3 regions of the Oceanobacillus aidingensis genome follow, and region 2 is predicted to be linked to each of the others. Evidence: riboswitches for the same ligand, from Rfam matches in the RefSeq annotation. Region 2 holds a riboswitch; each other region holds the start of a gene.
What was found. Region 2 has a riboswitch for thiamine pyrophosphate ahead of ACFO3P_RS02785 (ABC transporter ATP-binding protein). Riboswitches for the same ligand answer to the same signal wherever they lie in the genome.
Positions count from the first base shown of each region.

Region 1: linked by a shared signal. The riboswitch ahead of thiW (energy coupling factor transporter S component ThiW) and the one ahead of ACFO3P_RS02785 (ABC transporter ATP-binding protein) in region 2 are both predicted to bind thiamine pyrophosphate.
Region 3: linked by a shared signal. The riboswitch ahead of ACFO3P_RS14860 (lipoate--protein ligase family protein) and the one ahead of ACFO3P_RS02785 (ABC transporter ATP-binding protein) in region 2 are both predicted to bind thiamine pyrophosphate.

Region 1 covers NZ_JBHSFT010000010.1:248,335-251,512, forward strand. Annotated here, with positions in the region: gene ACFO3P_RS07930 (ABC transporter ATP-binding protein) at 1-11, opposite strand, end outside; gene ACFO3P_RS07935 (LytTR family transcriptional regulator DNA-binding domain-containing protein) at 123-1,175, opposite strand; TPP riboswitch at 1,289-1,402, shown strand; gene thiW (energy coupling factor transporter S component ThiW) at 1,537-2,001, shown strand; gene thiD (bifunctional hydroxymethylpyrimidine kinase/phosphomethylpyrimidine kinase) at 2,035-2,856, shown strand; gene thiM (hydroxyethylthiazole kinase) at 2,846-3,178, shown strand, end outside.
Region 2 covers NZ_JBHSFT010000002.1:40,712-43,889, reverse strand. Annotated here, with positions in the region: gene ACFO3P_RS02795 (ABC transporter substrate-binding protein) at 1-103, opposite strand, end outside; gene ACFO3P_RS02790 (ABC transporter permease) at 105-845, opposite strand; gene ACFO3P_RS02785 (ABC transporter ATP-binding protein) at 849-1,622, opposite strand; TPP riboswitch at 1,764-1,873, opposite strand; TPP riboswitch at 1,978-2,078, opposite strand; gene ACFO3P_RS02780 (alanine/glycine:cation symporter family protein) at 2,729-3,178, opposite strand, start outside.
Region 3 covers NZ_JBHSFT010000038.1:9,256-12,433, reverse strand. Annotated here, with positions in the region: gene lipA (lipoyl synthase) at 91-1,035, opposite strand; gene ACFO3P_RS14860 (lipoate--protein ligase family protein) at 1,028-1,870, opposite strand; TPP riboswitch at 2,066-2,168, opposite strand; gene ileS (isoleucine--tRNA ligase) at 2,300-3,178, opposite strand, start outside.

The sequences.
Region 1 (3,178 bases), on a different contig from region 2:
ATATTCTCCATCCCTGAAACCTCCTGTATCAGTTAAGTTGCCTGTGACTACAGAATAGCTTCTTTTCAACAATGGTGCAGTATATTTTCGACGAATGGAGTATATATCACATTGAATTATGCTTATTCTACCCCCAATAATTCTTTCAGCTCGTTCAACTTTGATTTCGATAATGGAACCTCAGAGCTTTTTTTATCTACAAGAGATAAGCTGTAGCTGTTTCTCGTCCATGTAATTACTTCTCTTATTTTTTGAAGATTCACAATATAAGAACGGTGACAGCGAAAGAATCCTTGATGAGACAAGCGCTGTTCCAATTCTTTTAAGGTAAAACCTGTAGGAAACCCCTCTCCGCGAGTATACAGATAGGATTGTCCTTCCTGACTTTCGATGTAATCAATCTCCTGCGGATCAAATAAAATAATCTTATCCTCTACTTTTGCGGAGATTTTATTTAACTGGAAAGTTTGCTTTATTTGAACCGCTTCTTCTGCTGTTTCTTTAACATTTGTTTCTGTGGAGGTTAAACGTTCTTTCTCCTCTGTTTCCACGTCCATTTGCTGTATCCCTTGCTCATTTAGACGATAGACCGTATCCGAAATGGTCACAGCACTCTCCGTACTTGTCGTTAAAATCAATACCGCTTTTTGCTGTTTCTGCAGCAATTCGACAAATTGATGGAGGACCCGTTTCGTTTCTAAATCTACATTGACCTCAGGCTCTTCGAAGATAACCACTTCCGCCTCCTGCATTAATATTCTGCCAAACTGAACACGACGCTTTTCAGAACGATTGAGCTGATGCATCTTCCATTTCGCTTTTTCCTCCAGTTGGATTTGCAATAGTACTTCCTTTATGGAAGTCTTGCTTTGATATAAAGAGCCGATAAATTTCAAATATTCCTGTACCTTCAATCTTTCATAAATGCCCTCTTCATACCAGCAAATCCCTAAAGAAGAAACGTATTTCTGCTTATCCTCCTGTAATGTCTGTTGCTTGATTTGAATCGATCCATTCCGCACATTTTCTTTTCCGATAATCATCTGCAGCAACACCGCACGTATATTAACAGTGGATTGAATTGCCTTTATTTCTCCAGGTTTTACTTCTATATCTATTTTCGGAAATAAGGTCTGGTCTCCCTGACGATATTCCATTCCGTTTATGCTTAACATGTTTCATTCCTCTTTCTATTGATAACATCCTTTATATGAGCTTGCAGTCTAATGATTATTTCATGACAAACCGTTGAATCTTTGATACAGTAGACTCAAAGATAATAATGAAAAGCAACTACTAGGGGAGCCCAACATCGCGGGCTGAGAGGGAAGCATGCTTACTTTCCGACTCTTACAAACCTGATCTGGCTAATACCAGCGTAGGGAAGTAGTCAATCAACATATGATTACTCTCAGTATACCAAATCAGGCTTCTCGATAAAGCCTGATTTTTTATTTTTACAAAGTAGTTACCTTTTCATTTCCCTTAAATTAGAAGGAGATGATTGGATTGAAAAATCGCACACGCCTGTTAACAATGATGGCTGTACTTGTTGCTATCGGAACGATTGGATCACAATTGCTCTGGTTTCCTGCCGGAGTTGCCAGAGCCTATCCTGTTCAACACGCTATCAATGTTATTGCCGGGATTATGCTCGGGCCGGGTCCGGCAGTTATTGTCGCATTGATGATTAGCCTGCTCCGAAACCTTTTAGGACTGGGAACCTTGGTTGCTTTTCCTGGAGCAATGATTGGAGCTTTTGCTGCTGGGGTATTGTATAAGAAAACGCAGAAATATCCAATGGCAGCTCTTGGAGAAATTATTGGCACCGGAATTATCGGCTCTTTCTTTGCAGTTCCGATAGCCAATCTGCTTATGGGAAGCTCTGCGGGAGCATTTGCCTTTATCCCGGCATTTGTTGTAAGCAGTGTCTCTGGTGCATTGATTGGCTGGCTGTTAGTCAGCCGTCTCCCGGCACAGCAGTTTTCTTTAACAAAATAATTTACTTTATTCTATCCAAGGAGGATTTTTATTATGAGTCAGGTTCGTTGTGCATTAACCATTGCCGGTACAGACCCTAGCGGTGGCGCCGGTATTCAAGCAGATTTAAAAACATTTCAGGAGTTAAAAACCTATGGCATGTCCGTGATCACTTCCGTTGTATCTCAAAATACGACAGGGGTCCGCTCTGTAGAGCATATGCCGCTTTCCATGATTGAGGACCAGCTGGATGCAGTGTTAGAAGATATGCCCATCCATGCTGTGAAAACAGGAATGATTGCAAGTAAGCAGATGATGGAATTAATCGTAAAAAAATTGGAGAAGGTTGATGCACCTTATGTCATGGACCCAGTGATGGTGGCTACCAGCGGGGACTCATTGATTGATGAAGAGGGCCGCAGCTTTTTACGGCAATACCTTCTTCCATTAACAACGGTTGCAACACCGAATATTCCGGAGGCAGAATTCCTGACTGGACGATCCATTACAACTGAAGATGATATGAAAGGCGCAGCCGAATACCTTGTTCATGAATATGGTGTAGATGCAGCCTTAATAAAAGGCGGCCATTTAAAAGGACAAGCAATCGATTTTCTTTATGACGGGAAAAAAATGCATAGCTATGCTGCAGAACGCATTGATACGAAGAATACGCACGGAACAGGCTGTACCTATGCCGCTGCGATTGCTGCTTATTTGGGGAAAGGCTGTCCGCTTCCGGAAGCAGTAAAAAAAGCAAAAGCATTTGTGACTGCTTCCATTTCGAAATCCTTTGACCTTGGAAAAGGGAACGGCCCGACAAATCATTGGGCTATCCGGGAAACCACAGAAAGGAAGATTACGCATGAATCCTGATATTATTCAGCAAGCCAGAAACAACACACCGCTTATTCATCATTTAACCAACCAGGTCGTCATGAACTTTAATGCAAATGGACTGCTGGCTTTTGGGGGCAGTCCTGTCATGGCAAAGGAAATACGGGAAGCTACAGATATGGCCAAGGCCTCCGATGCACTTGTCTTGAACATCGGCACCATTTTAGAAAGCGAAGCCGATGCAATGATTACTGCAGGCAAAGCCGCTAATGAAAAAGGAATTCCTGTTGTTCTGGATCCCGTTGGCGTGGCTGCGAGCTCTTTTCGAAAAGACATGGTCGAAAAGATTCTACAAGAGGTA
Region 2 (3,178 bases):
CGTTTTTATTATCCTCTGCTATAGATTCTTCCTTTTCATTTCCACAAGCACTTAAACTAATAAAGCTTATTAGAATACCAACTATTATTGATAATTTTTTCATATTAAGATCTTCTCCATTTCAATATATATTTTTCTAATAAAACAACAGTAATAAACAATAAAATTCCAATCAAAGAAAGAAGAACAATTGGAGCAAAAACACCCGCTCCATTAAACTGTGTCATCATCCGACGACTAAAATACCCTAAACCTGCTTGTGCACCCAGCCATTCTCCTATTGCTGCTCCAATCACACTCATCGGCACCGCTACTTTTAGCCCTGAAAAAAAAGATGGCAGTGCAGATGGGACTTCTAATTTGAAAAAAATCTGTCTTTTAGATGCACCTAATGTTTGAAATAATTCTTTCAGCTCTTTGCTTGTTGACCGAAAACCATCGAATGTACTGACGGTAATAGGAAAAAAGGTAATGATAATTGTAACGATAACTTTACTCCAGATGGAATATCCGAACCAAAGTACAAAAATGGGCGCCAATGCAATAATAGGAATAGTTTGTGATGCAATTAAAATCGGATAAATCGCTTGTTGTAATGTTTTAGATAGATTCATGCTTATTGCTAAAGTAACTCCCAGTACCAATGAAATCCCAAGTCCAATGGAAATAACAAGAAGCGTAATAGGAAGATGATGCAACAAGAGCTCTGTTTTTAATTCCCATAGCTTCATCACAATTTCGGTTGGCGCTGGTAAAATAAATGATGTATCAATAAACCGCGCTCCAGCTTCCCATATAAGTAAAAAGATTGTGATCAAAATAATAGAATAAAGATAATTTTTCATGGTTTACACCCTCATCCGAAACTGATCAAGTAAATTATTTTTTAGCTCCGTCACTTCTTTTTTATCTAAATCGTATTGCCGTCTTGGTCGTTCTAAAGGTACGTTAATTTCTTTTAATGTTGTAAATGGGGTATCCGTAATGACGAAAATGCGGTCAGACAAAAATAATGCTTCTGAAATATCATGTGTTATAAACAAAATAGTAGATTGCTGTTGTTCCCACTGTTCTAATAACCATTCCTGCATATATAACCTGGTCATTGCATCTAAGGCTGAAAAAGGTTCGTCCAACAACAACACATTAGATCCGGATAACGTGGCTCTTAAAAAGGAAACCCGTTGCCGCATTCCCCCAGATAATTCATGAGGGTATTTATTCTCGTATCCTTTTAACCCAAAGGCCTCCAGCAAGTTTTGAACAGTTCTTCTATCGAGATGATTTTCCTTTTGCAGTTCCAATGGAAGAGCTGCATTTTGTTGAACAGTCCGCCATGGCATCAATAAATCCTGTTGAGGCATATAACCAACTTTTCCAGAACGATTGGTTACTGGATCCTCGTTTAAATAGATAGTTCCGCTTTTCAGTTCCTCCAATCCGACAATTAGACGGAAAATTGTCGACTTGCCGGACCCACTTGCACCGATAATGCTTACAAATTCACCATCCGCAATAGAAAGATTCATATTTTTTAATATAGGAATTTTCCCTGCATCATTTTTGTAATAGAAATTTACGTTTTGAAACTGAAGAGCTATTTTTTTATTTTGTTCTCTCATCCTTCGTTCTCACCTTCCCTCTAACAAAAAGTGTATTATTATGTCTTAAAAGCAATCATCAACTAATTAAATATGCAAACCTCCTTCCAAATAAAAATACCCCAGACATGAAGCCCAGGGTACATACATTTCCTTATGATAGAAATTACTTTGCATGTTCCCTACGCTGGTCTCAACCAGATCAGGTTCTAAGGGTCTATATCTTACGGATAGTATCTCAACCAGCAACACTGGTCCCCCTACATTCTTATTAAATTGGTATCTCTTTTATTGAATTTATGACATAAGCATTAAAAAACCCATTCAACGAATACAGATGAATGGGAAATGAATACATAACTAGATTATTATCTACTTAAGTAAGTCATCACTTCCCTACGTTAGTCTTAACTAAATCAGGTTATAAGAGTCAAGTTTCCTTTCTCAGCGATAAAAATCGCTCCCCTAGTGATTATAGAAATATGAAATTTTTGATTCTATAAATGAACTTGTATGATTGAAAAATACGTTAAGATTCACAATGTTATTTTCATCAGCCACATCTATAGAGAACTGTAGGAAAAATAACTTAAAGTAGAATCTATTTAAACATATAAAATTATAATATGCAAATTATTCTAATTTATCTTTTAAAATCATGAGATTTGTTTGTATATAAAAGAAGATATATCCGCCTATTTTAATATGTTTTCAGGTGAAATTTGGTGAAATAATATAGGATATACAACGGTATAATAAAATAAAAAGAATAACTTTTACTGAGATACTCCTGTTATATGAGGATAGGAGCATCTATTATTTCTAAAGGTATTTTATAATAAATAAAACAGATTAAAAAGAACAGCTCAGCTTGGCTTACATAGCTGTCCTCTTGTAAACGGGACTCTTGTTACTGGAGAAGTGATATTATTTGGAAATCCTGAAGACAACCTTTTAGAACGAATAAATCCTATAGCTGCAATTAAATTCAATTATTGAGAAACCTAAAAAGTGACTTCCATGGATGCAAAGAAGTCACTTTTTATACGAATTGATTTCCCCTCAATTATTTCCTTTATATGTCCGATAGAAAATTACTGTAACTTTATCATTTATTACAGCAATCATTAACCAGCCAGCTTCTGCTTCCTCTCCTCCTCTTTTTCCTTTCTCCGTACTTCTCTAAATTTATTTGTTTCAGATACAATCACGCCGGATAATAAACAGAGCGCAATCAAGTTGGGCACTGCCATTAATCCATTGAATATATCCGCAAGATCCCATACTAACTGCACAGATTGAACCGCACCAAACAGGATAACCAGACAGAAAATGATTTTATAATAGATTGTATTTCGATCTCCAAAAATATAACCGAAGCATTTCTCCCCATAATAGGACCAGCCCAGAATAGTGGAATAAGCAAAGAAAATAAGGCCGAATACAACAATATAATTACCTAATCCAGGCAAGAAAAAGTCAAAAGCTTCTCCTGTAATGACAGGTGCTGCATCTGCTCCAAATTGCAAATGCAGCCCGCTCATCACCACAACAAGTCCGGTAATCGTACAAACCAC
Region 3 (3,178 bases), on a different contig from region 2:
CATCGGTTCGTAAGCATATGAGCATATAAAAAATCCCCTCCGGCCGTTTTATAAACGGGCAGAGAGGAATATTATCAGAAAATATATCATTTAAAATTGAAAATCAACCTTTGTATCTTCCTGTGACTCATAGCCTTTCATATATTTAATTCGCCTTTGGGCGGCTGACTGGCTTACTTGTTCATCCGCGTGGTAGGAGGAGCGTACTAACGGTCCAGCTTCACAATGCGAGAAGCCTTTTTCAAGGGCGATATTTTTCAATTCTTCAAACTCATCGGGATGATAGTACCGTTCCACATTTAAATGCTTTTTGGTCGGCTGTAAATATTGCCCGATAGTAACTATATCCACATCATGCGCCCGCAGGTCATCCATTGCCTCGATAAGTTCTTCTTTTGTTTCTCCCAAGCCTACCATAATACTTGATTTCACAGGAGTGTCCGGAGCAATTTCTTTAACACGCTGTAACAGCTGCAAGGACCGGTCATATCTTGCAATTGCCCGAACACGTTTCGTTAAACGTCTCACCGTTTCAATATTATGATTGAAAATATCCGGTTCGCTGTCCATCAGTGTATGTAAGCTTTCATAGTCCCCTTTCATATCCGAAGGGAGAACTTCTATTGTACAGCCTGGATTCTGATGACGAACTGCACGGACTGTGTTGGCAAAAACAGCAGCTCCCCCGTCCTCCAGGTCATCACGCGCAACTGCTGTTATAACGACATGCTTTAATCCCATAATTTCAACAGAGTCAGCGACCCGCTTTGGTTCTCCCAGGTCAACTCCGCTTGGAAGACCAGTTTTTACGGCACAGAATCGGCAGCCGCGTGTACAGGTATCTCCTAAAATCATGAAAGTTGCCGTTTTTCGCTCGCTCCAGCATTCATAAATATTCGGACACTTTGCTTCCTCACAAACTGTGTTCAGCCGTTTATCCCGCATTAAGTTCTTTAATTTTTTGTATGATTCATTGGTGTTGATTTTTGTTTTCAGCCATTCTGGTTTACGAATATATTCTGATTGTTTAGCCAATGCCAGCACGCTCCTTGTTTGAGTTGATATTCCACGCTTCCGTTTCATACTTTGATTGTGCTAATTGCTCTACTTCATCCCACTCAGCCTTGGTTAATTGCAGAGGATGAAATTCTAAACCTAAACCTTCCTTGAACCCTTCTTTGAATGCATCCGTCAGCATATCATACCGATGCTCTCGATTCGTTAATTGATTAATCGTCACCGCTTTTTTAGAAAATGCTGCCCGGCTTCGTTCTCTTATTTTTTCGGAAGAGAATACAAATAAATCAAAAAGCATGTTTGTATTCATGCTCATAGGAATAGACCCATGCTGCATCAATACACCTTTTTTCCTTGTCTGTGCGTTTCCAGAAAGCTTTTTACCGTCAACAACCATTTCATAGAACGCAGGTTTTTCGAAGCATATTGCTGTCCTTCCTCTGGCACTTTCTCTGTCCAGTGTTGCATATTCTGCAGGAATCCCTAAATTGCGATATCCTTCAAATATTCCTTCTGCCAGTACATGGTAGGCCTCTTGTACAGATACAGGAATATCTGGATCACTCTCTGTAATAACCAGACTATACGTTAATTCATCGTCATGAAGCACAGCACTGCCGCCGGTCAAACGACGGACGAACTGACACTGATGGCGCTCCACTGCTTCCAGATCAATTTTCTTATCGACTTTTTGAAAGTAGCCAATCGATAAACTGGGCTTTTCCCAGCCATAAAAACGTAATGTAGGCGGAATTTTACCTTCTTGATGCCAATTGATCAAGCACTCATCAAAAGCCATGTTCCATGCAGCACCACGGAATCCTGTATCGATAAACGCCCACTGTTTCTTCAATTTCGTCACCTCCAATGAACAAATTACTTGTTGCAGGAGCTGCTCCCTGTTATGCCAAGCTTCTTAGCGGCCCTTCCTGATCATCAAGCTTAAAAGATACAAGCGAAATGGGGAATATATTCAATAAAAAAAAGAGCCCATTCCATAGAATGCAGCCTTTGATAGATTTATTGATAAATGGATAAATTATCTAATTCCTTATCGACTGCACATTCCCCACGCTAGGATTATCTAGTTCGGGTGCCAAGGGTCAATACAGAATGTCTTTCTCAGCTTAACAGCTCCCCCAGTGCATAATACTTATTCAGTTTACAAATTAAGTCTACTGGTAATTTTTATAATTGTAAAGAAAAATACAATAATTAGCATTTAAAATTTGCAGATATGTAAAAACAGGAGCCAGCTTTTGAGAAAGCTGGCTCCTGTTTTTTAATTCTCATAATTTTCTTTGACAACACTGGCACATCTAGCACATAGTGTTGGATGATCTTTGTCTTCGCCTACTGTTTCTGAAACAACCCAGCAGCGTTCACACGTTTCTCCAGGATGTTTTTCAACAGCAACCTCAACATAATCATATGCTTTGCCTGTTCCTTTTTCATCTGCGATAACTGCTTCTGAAACAATAAAGTATTGATGCAGATGCGAAATGTTTTCAAGCACCTGCTTCGTTTCTTCATCAAGCGGCACGATTGTAATTTTAGCTTCCAATGATTTCCCGATAACCTTTTCGCTTCTTGCTTCTTCGAGTGCTTTCAGAACATCATCTCTTACTTCCATAAAGTGATCCCATTTTCCGACAATGCCTTTTGCACCTGCAACCTCCCGCGGCTCAGGAATATCTGTTAAGTGAACCGTTTCTTCCTCCACTCCAGGAATGTATTCCCAAACTTCTTCCGTTGTATGCGGAATAATTGGAGCAAGCAATTTCACAAGTGTTGTTAAAATTTCATAGTAGCCTGTTTGAAGACTGCGGCGGCGCGGGTGGTCTGCAGCTTCAATATACAGGATATCCTTCGCAAAATCTAAATAGAAGGAGCTTAAATCAACAGCACAGAAATTATGGACTTGGCTGATTACTGGTGCAAATTCAAAGTGCTCATAATTATCACGTGCATTATTTAAGATCTGCTGCAGACGATAAAGCATATAACGGTCTACTTCCTGCAATTCTTCATCCTTCACGCGATCTTTGCTAGGATCAAAATCAGCAAGGTTCGCCAGTAAGAAACGGAAGGTATTCCGGATTTTACGATAGCTTTCTGAAGTCTGTTTTAAAATAGCATCCGAGATACGCACATCTGCCTG